Regions from separate parts of the Deinococcus sp. Marseille-Q6407 genome, predicted to be linked through region 1. Evidence: riboswitches for the same ligand, from Rfam matches in the RefSeq annotation. Region 1 holds a riboswitch; the other holds the start of a gene.

Region 1 (4,401 bases):
GCGGGAAGCCTTGTGTCACAGGGCAATTTATTTCAGCGCGGAGTCTGGTCCGTGTCGTGGGCAGAGCCGGCGCCTAGGTCCAGTTCGGCCCGGTTGGCCACCAGATTCTGGGGATCTTCAATATCCAGCACCTCACGGCGCAGGGTGACCGTCTGCTGTACGTCCTCGGAAACGGCACGCTTCTCGAACGACACTTCGCTGATCGGCACGATTTCCTTCTGGATGTTGGCGCGCTCGGTGGTCAGTTCCACCTGATAGGTCTGCCCAGGCTGCAGCTCCTGGTCACCCATCCGCACGCAGCCGGCGCCCTCATGCACCAGGATTTCCAGGCATTCCGAGCGCAGCGTGACCGGCACCATCTCTTCACGCTCGGTCACGACTTTGCGGACCGTCACGGCGCCCTGCGACTCACGTACCACATCTACCCGGGCGCGTTCCTCGTACAGCACCAGACGGTCACTCTGACCGGCCAGCAGCGTAGCGGCTTCGCTGCGCAGGTCACGCTCGCTCTGTGCGCTAGTGCTGCCAGCTTCAGACAGGCCAGCCACTGGAGTCTGGGTGGCTGGCACCTGAGCTGCACTCTGGTCGGTCGCTCCAGCAGCGGGAACCTCCGGAGTCTGGGTTTGTTCGTTGGCTTCCAGGTGGCGTTCACCCGGTTTCAGATGTTCATCGGTCATGACTTGACCTCTTTTCCTGCCTGGGTTGGCCTGACATAATTTCAAGTCCGGCTGCCCAGGCAACTAAGAAAAAAGGCGGGATAGACCCGCCCTTTTTCGGCTGAAGTTTAAGACTTAGGAGCGGCGGCCGGTGTCGGTGCCGTTGATGTCGGTACGGGCGGTATTGGCGTCGTTCGCGTCTACCTGTCCGTCATGGTCCACATCCAGCACTTCGCGGCCCACGGTTTCGGTCACGGTCTGAGTTTCGGTCACGGCGCGCTTGCCGACTTCCACTTCTTCGGTGACGTAGGCTTCCTTGCCGATGTTGGCGCGTTCGGCTTCCAGATCCACCTGCATGGTCTGCTGGCCTTCGCCCAGGCGGGCGCCTTCCACAGCCTTGCCGTCGGTCACTTCGTGGCGGGTGATAACCACTTCTTCGCGCTGCAGGGGCACTTCAACCTGCTCCTGACGGGTTTCGACGTGCTTGCCGATACGGACGCTGCCAGCCTTGAAGCGTTCCTTGTTGACGGTCAGGCGCTCTTCGAGCAACTGCAGACGGCCAGGGGTCTGGTAGGCGCGTTCACGGTACTGACCTTCGTCCATGTCGCCGCGCAGCACGCGCTCGTCCTGCATGAACTGGTCTTCGCTGTACTGATCGTCGGTGTAGGTTTCGCCGTAGCGGTATTGTTGCATGGCGCCGACCTGGTCCTTGGTCAGGTTGTCGAAGTACACGCCGCTGTCGTCGATGCGGGCGTAGCCCACGGGCACCAGCACTTCCTTGCTGCTGAACCAGCCGCCGACGTCCACGATCAGGAAGCGGATGCCACCGGTGTTGGCCACGACCAGCGCGTCACGGACGCTACCGATCTTCTCGCCGTTGGCGCCGTAGGCGGTAGCGCCGATGGGGTTGAAGACGTCGCTGTCGTTGAAGAAGGTCATTTGGTCGTCGCGGCTCAGGTCGGACAGGCGCACCAGCTGGTCATTGATCATATTAGTCATAGAAAGTACCTCCAGATACTTGGAATCGTGACGGGAAGCGCGGACTCAGCGGAATATGATACCCGCTCCGTTACGCTAAGCAGTCTGCCGCAAGTCCCGGAGAGCTTGTTGAGTGGAAGCTGTAGGTTTGGAAAAGGTGCTGTTTATACGATCTCAATTTTTAAAGATGCTCTCACCTGGCGGGTTCTCGCCGTTTCAGAAATAGATTTTTGTCAGAAGGTAAGGTGTCTGGCTGCCCCCAACTTCCGGCTTCAATCCAGCCGGGTCCACTCGGGCTGATCCACTCCGCCAAGCTGCTGAGTCAGCCGGGCGCCTTGCAGCAGATGCAGCTGCAGCGCCCGCGGCAGCCAGGGCAAGCAGCCCGGTGGCAAGGCAGCCGGGTCAGCCCAGAGCAGAGCGCCGGTTTTGTCCAGCGGACGGGGCTCGCCGCTCCAGAAGTGTGCCCGGAAGAAGAAAGAGACGCCCCGCACCGGCAGGCCCTGGCCATCTGTCTGGTCAAAAGAGCTGACGCCGAGCGACTCCAGCCTTTCCGGCGAGAGTTCCAGGCCCACTTCCTCGCGCACCTCACGGGCGGCCGCCGCCCGCAGGTCCTCGCCGGGTTCTATGCCGCCACCGGGCAGGTTCCACAGACCATCGGCAAAGTGGGCGCCACTGCGCCGGGCCAGAAGCACCCGGCCCTGGGGGTCCTGCACCACCGTCCACGTGATCAGATAAATGCTGCCCGGAGTCGCCATACCCGCCACTTTAGCGAACGCCCAATCTCTACCGGAAACCGGCGCTGGCGGCACTTCTGCTATGCTCAGGCCCGGAACGCAGGGGTGCCCCCCGGGCCGCAGCAGCGGTCAGGCGGGGCTGAGATATACCCTCAGAACCTGAACTGGGTCGTGCCAGCGGAGGGAGCGATACGGCGAAGCGGGTTACCGCTTCCGGCTCCTGCGGCGGACGACCGGAGGAGCGCGCATGAACTACAAATCTGCCTTGATTCTTTCTCCCCTGCTGGCCCTGTGCGCCTGCAACGCCCCGGAACAGAGCAGCAGCTCGGCCCAGACCGGCTCAAGCCAGGCGACTTCGGTACAGAGCACAGCCACCAGCACCACGCAGACAGGCATGGCTGAGGCCAGCGCCGGTCAGACCACCTCAGCGGCGCCTGCGGCCCAAGGTCAGGCCCCGGCGGCCAGCGGCAGCAGCGCAGCCGAGAACCGCGACAAGATCGGCGGCGACCTGAAAGTGATTGTCCACGATTCCTTTGCGCTGAGCGACGGCATGCTGGACAAGTTCAAGCAGCAGACCGGCGTGACGGTGCAGATCATCAAGGCGGGCGACGCCGGCGAGATGCTCAACCGCCTGATTCTGACCAAGAAAGCGCCGCTGGCCGACGTGGTGTATGGGCTGGACAACTCCATGCTGCCGCGTGCCCGCGCCGAAGGCCTGCTGGAGCCTTACCGCAGCCCGGCACTCAGCAGCGTGCCGGCGCAGTACCGCCTGGATGAAGACGGCCTGCTGAACACCGTAGACTACGGCATCGTGGCCCTGAATTATGACCGGGCTGCCTGGGCCAAGACCGGCTTACCGCTCCCCAAAACACTGGACGAACTGAAGAACAAGGACTATGCCAGCCGTCTGGTGGTGCCCTCGCCGGCCACGTCTTCGCCGGGGCTGGCGCTGCTGCTGGCGACCGTCAACGAACTGGGCGAAGAGGGCGCCTGGCAGTGGTGGAACGCGGCCAAGGCGAACGGCATGAAAATCGTGGGCGGCTGGAGTGACGCTTACAACACCGAATTCACCCGTTCCGGCGGCAAATACCCGCTGGTGTTAAGCTACGGCACCAGCCCGGCCGCCGAGGTCTTCTACGCCGAGAACTACGACCCAGCCAGCCTGCCGGCCGAGGCACCTACCGGCAACCTGTTTATTCCCGGCACCATCTACCTGCAGCTGGAAGGGGTGGGCATTCTGAAAAGTGCCGGCAACCAAGCCGCCGCCAAGGCTTTCGTGGACTGGATGCTGAACCCGGAAGTGCAAAAGGACCTGCCCACCAACATGTGGGTGTACCCGGCCGCCGAGGGCACCCAGTTGGACCCGGTGTTCGGTCTGGCCGAAACCACCGAGCTGAAGCCGGTCAAGCCGGAACTGACCCAGAACCCGCAGGCTGTGGTAGATGCCTGGGTAGAAAACGTGCAGCGGAAGTGAACGCGGCGAGCGGCAGCAAGCAGCAGAGCGGGTGGGCGGCCGAATGACCCGGCGCCCGGCCCCGGCTGCCTGGAAGGCTTTCCTGGGCCGTTTTCCCGGTGACTCGCTGAGTGGCTGGCTGATTGCCGCGCCCTCGCTGCTGTTTCTGGCGCTGCTGCTGGCGCTGCCGCTGGCCCGCACCCTGCTGGAAGGCGGCATTCAGCTAGAGGTCTGGACCCAGCCGTATTTTCAGCGCCGGCTGCTCTGGACTCTGGCCCAGGCGGGGCTGACAGCGGGGCTGGCCCTGCTGCTGGGGGTGCCGCTGGCCTACCTGCTCTCGCGCTACCGGCTGCCGGGCGGGCAGGTAATGCTGCGGCTGTTGCTGCTGCCGTTCGTGACGCCGGTGCTGGTGGCGGTGCTGGGGCTGAACGCCCTGCTGGGGCCGCGCGGCTGGCTGAGCGGCCTGCTGCCTTTTTCGCCCAGCGACGGCCCGCTGCTGATTCTGCTGGGCAACCTCTTTTTCAACCTGCCGGTGATGATCCGGCTCAGCCACGGCGGTTTTTCGCGGATTTCGCCCTCG
Region 2 (4,401 bases), on a different contig from region 1:
GCGCCGGGCTGCTGCATCTGGTGGACCTGGACGGCGCCCGCGACCCGGCGCGGCGGCAGCTGGCGCCACTGGCCCGCCTGAGCCGCGAGCTATCGCTGCCATTGCAGGTGGGCGGCGGAGTCCGCAGCGGTGAAGACATTGCCGGGCTGCTGGACAGCGGCGTGAGCCGGGTGGTGGTGGGCAGCGCCGCCATTGCCAATCCGGGACAGGCGGCCACCTGGCTGCGCGAATTCGGCCCCGAGCGGCTGACGCTGGCGCTGGACCTGCGGCTGGAAGCCGACGGCCGCCGCACCCTGCTCACCCACGGCTGGCAGGCCGGCTCGGAGCGCAGCCTGGACAGTTTCCTGGCCGAGCTGTCTGGGCTGGGAGCGCAACCCCGGCACGTGCTCTGCACCGACATCGCCAGGGACGGCACCCTGAGCGGTCCCAATACGGCGCTCTATACGGCACTGGTCAGGGAATACCCGCAGCTGCGCTGGCAAGCGTCGGGTGGTGTGTCCAGCCTGGACGACATCGCCGCGCTGCGCCGCGCCGGGGTGTCTGGCGTAATTCTCGGCAAGGCCCTGCTGACCGGGCAATTCACGCTGCCGCAGGCCCAGGCGGTCTGGGACAGCGCCGCGCCCGTCACAACATCTCAGGAGGCTCAGCTATGACCTTATCTTCCCTCTCCGCACCTAGTTCGCCGCTGACCCGCCGCATCATTCCCTGCCTGGATGTTAAAGATGGGCAGGTGGTCAAGGGCGTGCGGTTCCGGGGCCACGAGGTGATTGGTGACCCGGTGGTTCTGGCGCGCCGCTACGCGCAGGCCGGCGCCGACGAATTGGTTTTTTACGACATCACCGCGTCCAGCGACGGCCGCACAGTCGGCAAGGAATGGGTGTCAGACATCGCCCGGGTGATCGATATTCCTTTTTGCGTGGCCGGCGGCATCCGCACGCCCGAGCAGGCCCGCGCGGTGCTCAGCCGCGGCGCCGATAAGATTTCCATCAACTCGCCGGCCCTGCAGCGCCCGGACCTGATTGAAGAACTGGTGGCCGAGTTCGGGCAGCAGTGCGTGGTGATCGGCATCGATTCGTTTCAGGACGACGCCGGGCGCTACCGGGTCTATCAGTTCACCGGCGAGGAAACCCGCACCCGGCAAACCGGCTGGGACACGCTGGAGTGGGCGCAGGAAGTGGTGTGGCGCGGCGCCGGCGAGATTGTCCTGAACTGCATGAACCGCGACGGCGTGCGCCAGGGCTACGACGTGGCCCAGCTGCGCGCCGTCCGCGAGGTCTGCCCAGTGCCGCTGATCGCCTCGGGCGGCGCCGGCGCGCCTGAGCACTTCACGGCCGCCTTTCAGCAGGCGGGAGTGGACGGCGCCCTGGCCGCCTCGGTGTTCCACAAGGGCCTGATTGAAATTGCCGACCTGAAAGCCGAACTGGCCCGCCAGGGCGTCAGCGTTCGCCCGGTGCCTGCGGCCGCGTCCTGAGCGCAACTTCTCCCGTCTCCCACTCCTTTTTCAGAAAGAAGGTTCCCCATGACTGTCCCCACTGACCCGGCCACCGATCTGTTCCCCGACCCCGACAGCCTGGATTTTGCCAAGATGGACGGCCTGCTGCCCTGCATGGTGCAGGACGCCGACACCGCGCAGGTGCTGATGCTGGGCTACATGAACGCCGAAGCGCTGGCCCGCACCCACGAGACTGGGCTGGTCACGTTTTACAGCCGCTCCAAGGGGCGCCTGTGGACCAAAGGCGAAAGCTCGGGGAATACCCTGCAGCTGGTGCGCCTGAGCACCGACTGCGACAGCGACGCGCTGCTGGCCCTGGCCCGGCCGCAGGGACCGACCTGCCACACCGGGGCCGTCAGCTGTTTCAGCGCCGAGCCACCCGCGCTGGAAATGCTGGGCCGTCTGGAGCGCACCGTACAGGGCCGCCGGGAAGCCGACCCGGCCGAGAGCTACACCGCCCGGCTGCTGACCGGCGAACCACGCCGCGCCGCACAGAAAGTGGGCGAGGAAGGGGTGGAAGTGGCGCTGGCTGCCGTCACCCAGAACGATGAGGAGTTGCTGGGCGAGGCTGCCGACTTGCTGTATCACCTGCTGGTGGTGCTGACCCTGCGCGGTCTGCGGCTGGAAGACGTCATCGCCGTGCTGCGGCAACGCTCACACTGAGACACTGAAAGCTACATTTTCTGCAACACCGCAAAAGTGCCGGTCCCGATATCCAGGGGCCGGCACTTTTACAATTGGTCGTCGGTCACACGTCGCAGCCGAAAGCCCGCAGCAGGTCATCTTCGGTGATGGCCGGCTGGCCCGCTGCCACATACGGCGCGGCGCTGGCCGTCGCCACCCCGGCGCGCCACGACAACCACACTTTTTTCAATCTGGTCCACATTCGGCGGTCCTCCCCCCCTGGCTCTTCGGGCCAAGCGGCAACACAACTGTTTAGATACACCGGCAGTATAAAGAAAATTCCTGCTGCCGTAGCGGGTGTGCTGACCCCAGGCTGACCGCTGGCCTGTAGGGTGGACTTTTCGGCGGTGCCAGCGGCACCCCTCCTCTTGACGGACTGCCCGGTGCGTGCCACACTGCCGGCATCACTTGGGGTGCCCACTGCGGCTGAGAGAACCCGCCCACCGGGGGTCTGGCGTTCAACCCATTGAACCTGAACTGGTTAGGACCAGCGGAGGGAATGTGATGGACGCAGTCAAAACAACCTGGAGGCGGCCTGCTCGGTGCGGGCGGCCTCCTGTGTTGATCATGTGCCGCCGTTCCTGCGCTGCTCCGGCCAGCAGCGGAGGAAGTATGACCGCCACACTGGATAAAACTGTTTTTGGCAAAAAAGATGCGGGGCGCGACCTTGCTGGGCTGACGCTGGGCGGCTTTCCCGGCAGCCGCAAGCTCTATCTGGCCCACCCGCAGCGTGCAGATATTCGCGTGCCGGTACGGGCCATTACCCAGACGCCCACCCTGGAAGCCGGTCCCGGCGGACTGACCCGCAGCGTGCCCAACCCTGACGTATACGTCTACGATTCCAGCGGCCCCTACACCGACCCGGCCGCCACCATCAACCTGGAACGGGGCCTGGCGCCGGTGCGCACCTGGGCCCGCGCCCGTGGCCGCACCCAGATGCAGGCCGCCCGCGCCGGGGAAATCACCCCGGAGATGGAATATGTGGCGCTGCGTGAAAGCATGCGTCAGCCGGACGACTTCACGCTCAGGCACCAGCACCCCGGCTTTGCCCACGGCTTCCGGATGCCCGGCGAGATCACCCCAGAATATGTGCGGGCAGAGGTGGCACGCGGCCGCGCCGTGATTCCCGCCAATGTGATGCACCCGGAGCTGGAGCCGATGATCATCGGGCGGGGCTTCCGGGTCAAGATCAACGCCAACATCGGCAACTCGGCCGTGCGGGCCAGCATCGTGGACGAGGTGGAGAAACTGGTCTGGGCCACCCGCTGGGGCGCCGATACCGTGATGGACCTGTCTACCGGGCCGCAGATTCACCAGACCCGCGAGTGGATCGTCCGCAACAGCCCGGTGCCCATCGGCACGGTGCCGATTTATCAGGCACTGGAAAAGGTGGGCGGCGTGGCCGAGGAGCTGACCTGGGACATTTACCGCGATACCCTGATTGAGCAGGCCGAGCAGGGCGTGGACTACTTCACCATTCACGCCGGCGTGCGGCTGGCCCACCTGCCGCTGACCGCCAGGCGGCGTACCGGCATCGTGTCGCGGGGCGGGTCCATCCTGGCGCGCTGGTGCCTGGCCCACCACCAGGAGAACTTCCTGTATACCCACTTCCGCGACATCTGCGAAATCATGCGCGAGTACGACGTGACCTTCAGTCTGGGTGACGGTCTGCGTCCCGGCAGCATCGAGGACGCCAACGACGCCGCACAGTTTGCCGAGCTGGACACGCTGGGCGAGCTGACCCGTGTGGCCTGGGAAGAGGGGATCCAGACCATGATTGAAGGCCCCGGGCACGTGCCGCTGCAGCTGATTGCCGAAAACATGACCCGCGAGCTGAACGCCTGCCTAGAAGCGCCCTTTTACACCCTGGGCCCGCTGACCACCGACATCGCGCCGGGCTACGATCACATCACCAGCGCCATCGGGGCCGCGCAGATCGGCTGGCACGGCACCGCCATGCTCTGCTACGTGACGCCCAAGGAACATCTGGGCCTGCCGGACAGAGACGACGTGCGCGAGGGCGTGGTGACCTACAAACTGGCCGCCCACGCCGCCGACCTCGCCAAGGGCTTTCCGGGGGCGCAGGCCCGCGACAACGCCATTTCCAAGGCCCGCTTCGAGTTTCGCTGGGAAGACCAGTTCAACCTCAGCCTGGACCCGGAAAAAGCCTGTTCCTTCCACGATGAAACCCTACCCGCCGAGGCCGCCAAGACCGCGCATTTCTG

What was found. Region 1 has a riboswitch for thiamine pyrophosphate ahead of OCI36_RS04990 (thiamine ABC transporter substrate-binding protein). Riboswitches for the same ligand answer to the same signal wherever they lie in the genome.
Region 2: it holds a riboswitch for thiamine pyrophosphate, as region 1 does, so the genes downstream of both, thiC (phosphomethylpyrimidine synthase ThiC) here and OCI36_RS04990 (thiamine ABC transporter substrate-binding protein) in region 1, are expected to answer to the same signal.

The regions. Positions count from the first base shown of each region.
Region 1 covers NZ_CAMPFU010000002.1:609,682-614,082, forward strand. The annotation lists gene OCI36_RS04975 (YsnF/AvaK domain-containing protein) at 33-677, opposite strand; gene OCI36_RS04980 (PRC and DUF2382 domain-containing protein) at 792-1,655, opposite strand; gene OCI36_RS04985 (NUDIX hydrolase) at 1,907-2,389, opposite strand; TPP riboswitch at 2,460-2,571, shown strand; gene OCI36_RS04990 (thiamine ABC transporter substrate-binding protein) at 2,616-3,842, shown strand; gene OCI36_RS04995 (ABC transporter permease) at 3,886-4,401, shown strand, end outside.
Region 2 covers NZ_CAMPFU010000004.1:73,036-77,436, reverse strand. The annotation lists gene OCI36_RS10160 (1-(5-phosphoribosyl)-5-[(5-phosphoribosylamino)methylideneamino] imidazole-4-carboxamide isomerase) at 1-653, shown strand, start outside; gene hisF (imidazole glycerol phosphate synthase subunit HisF) at 650-1,471, shown strand; gene hisIE (bifunctional phosphoribosyl-AMP cyclohydrolase/phosphoribosyl-ATP diphosphatase HisIE) at 1,520-2,155, shown strand; gene OCI36_RS10145 (hypothetical protein) at 2,241-2,378, opposite strand; TPP riboswitch at 2,576-2,693, shown strand; gene thiC (phosphomethylpyrimidine synthase ThiC) at 2,789-4,401, shown strand, end outside.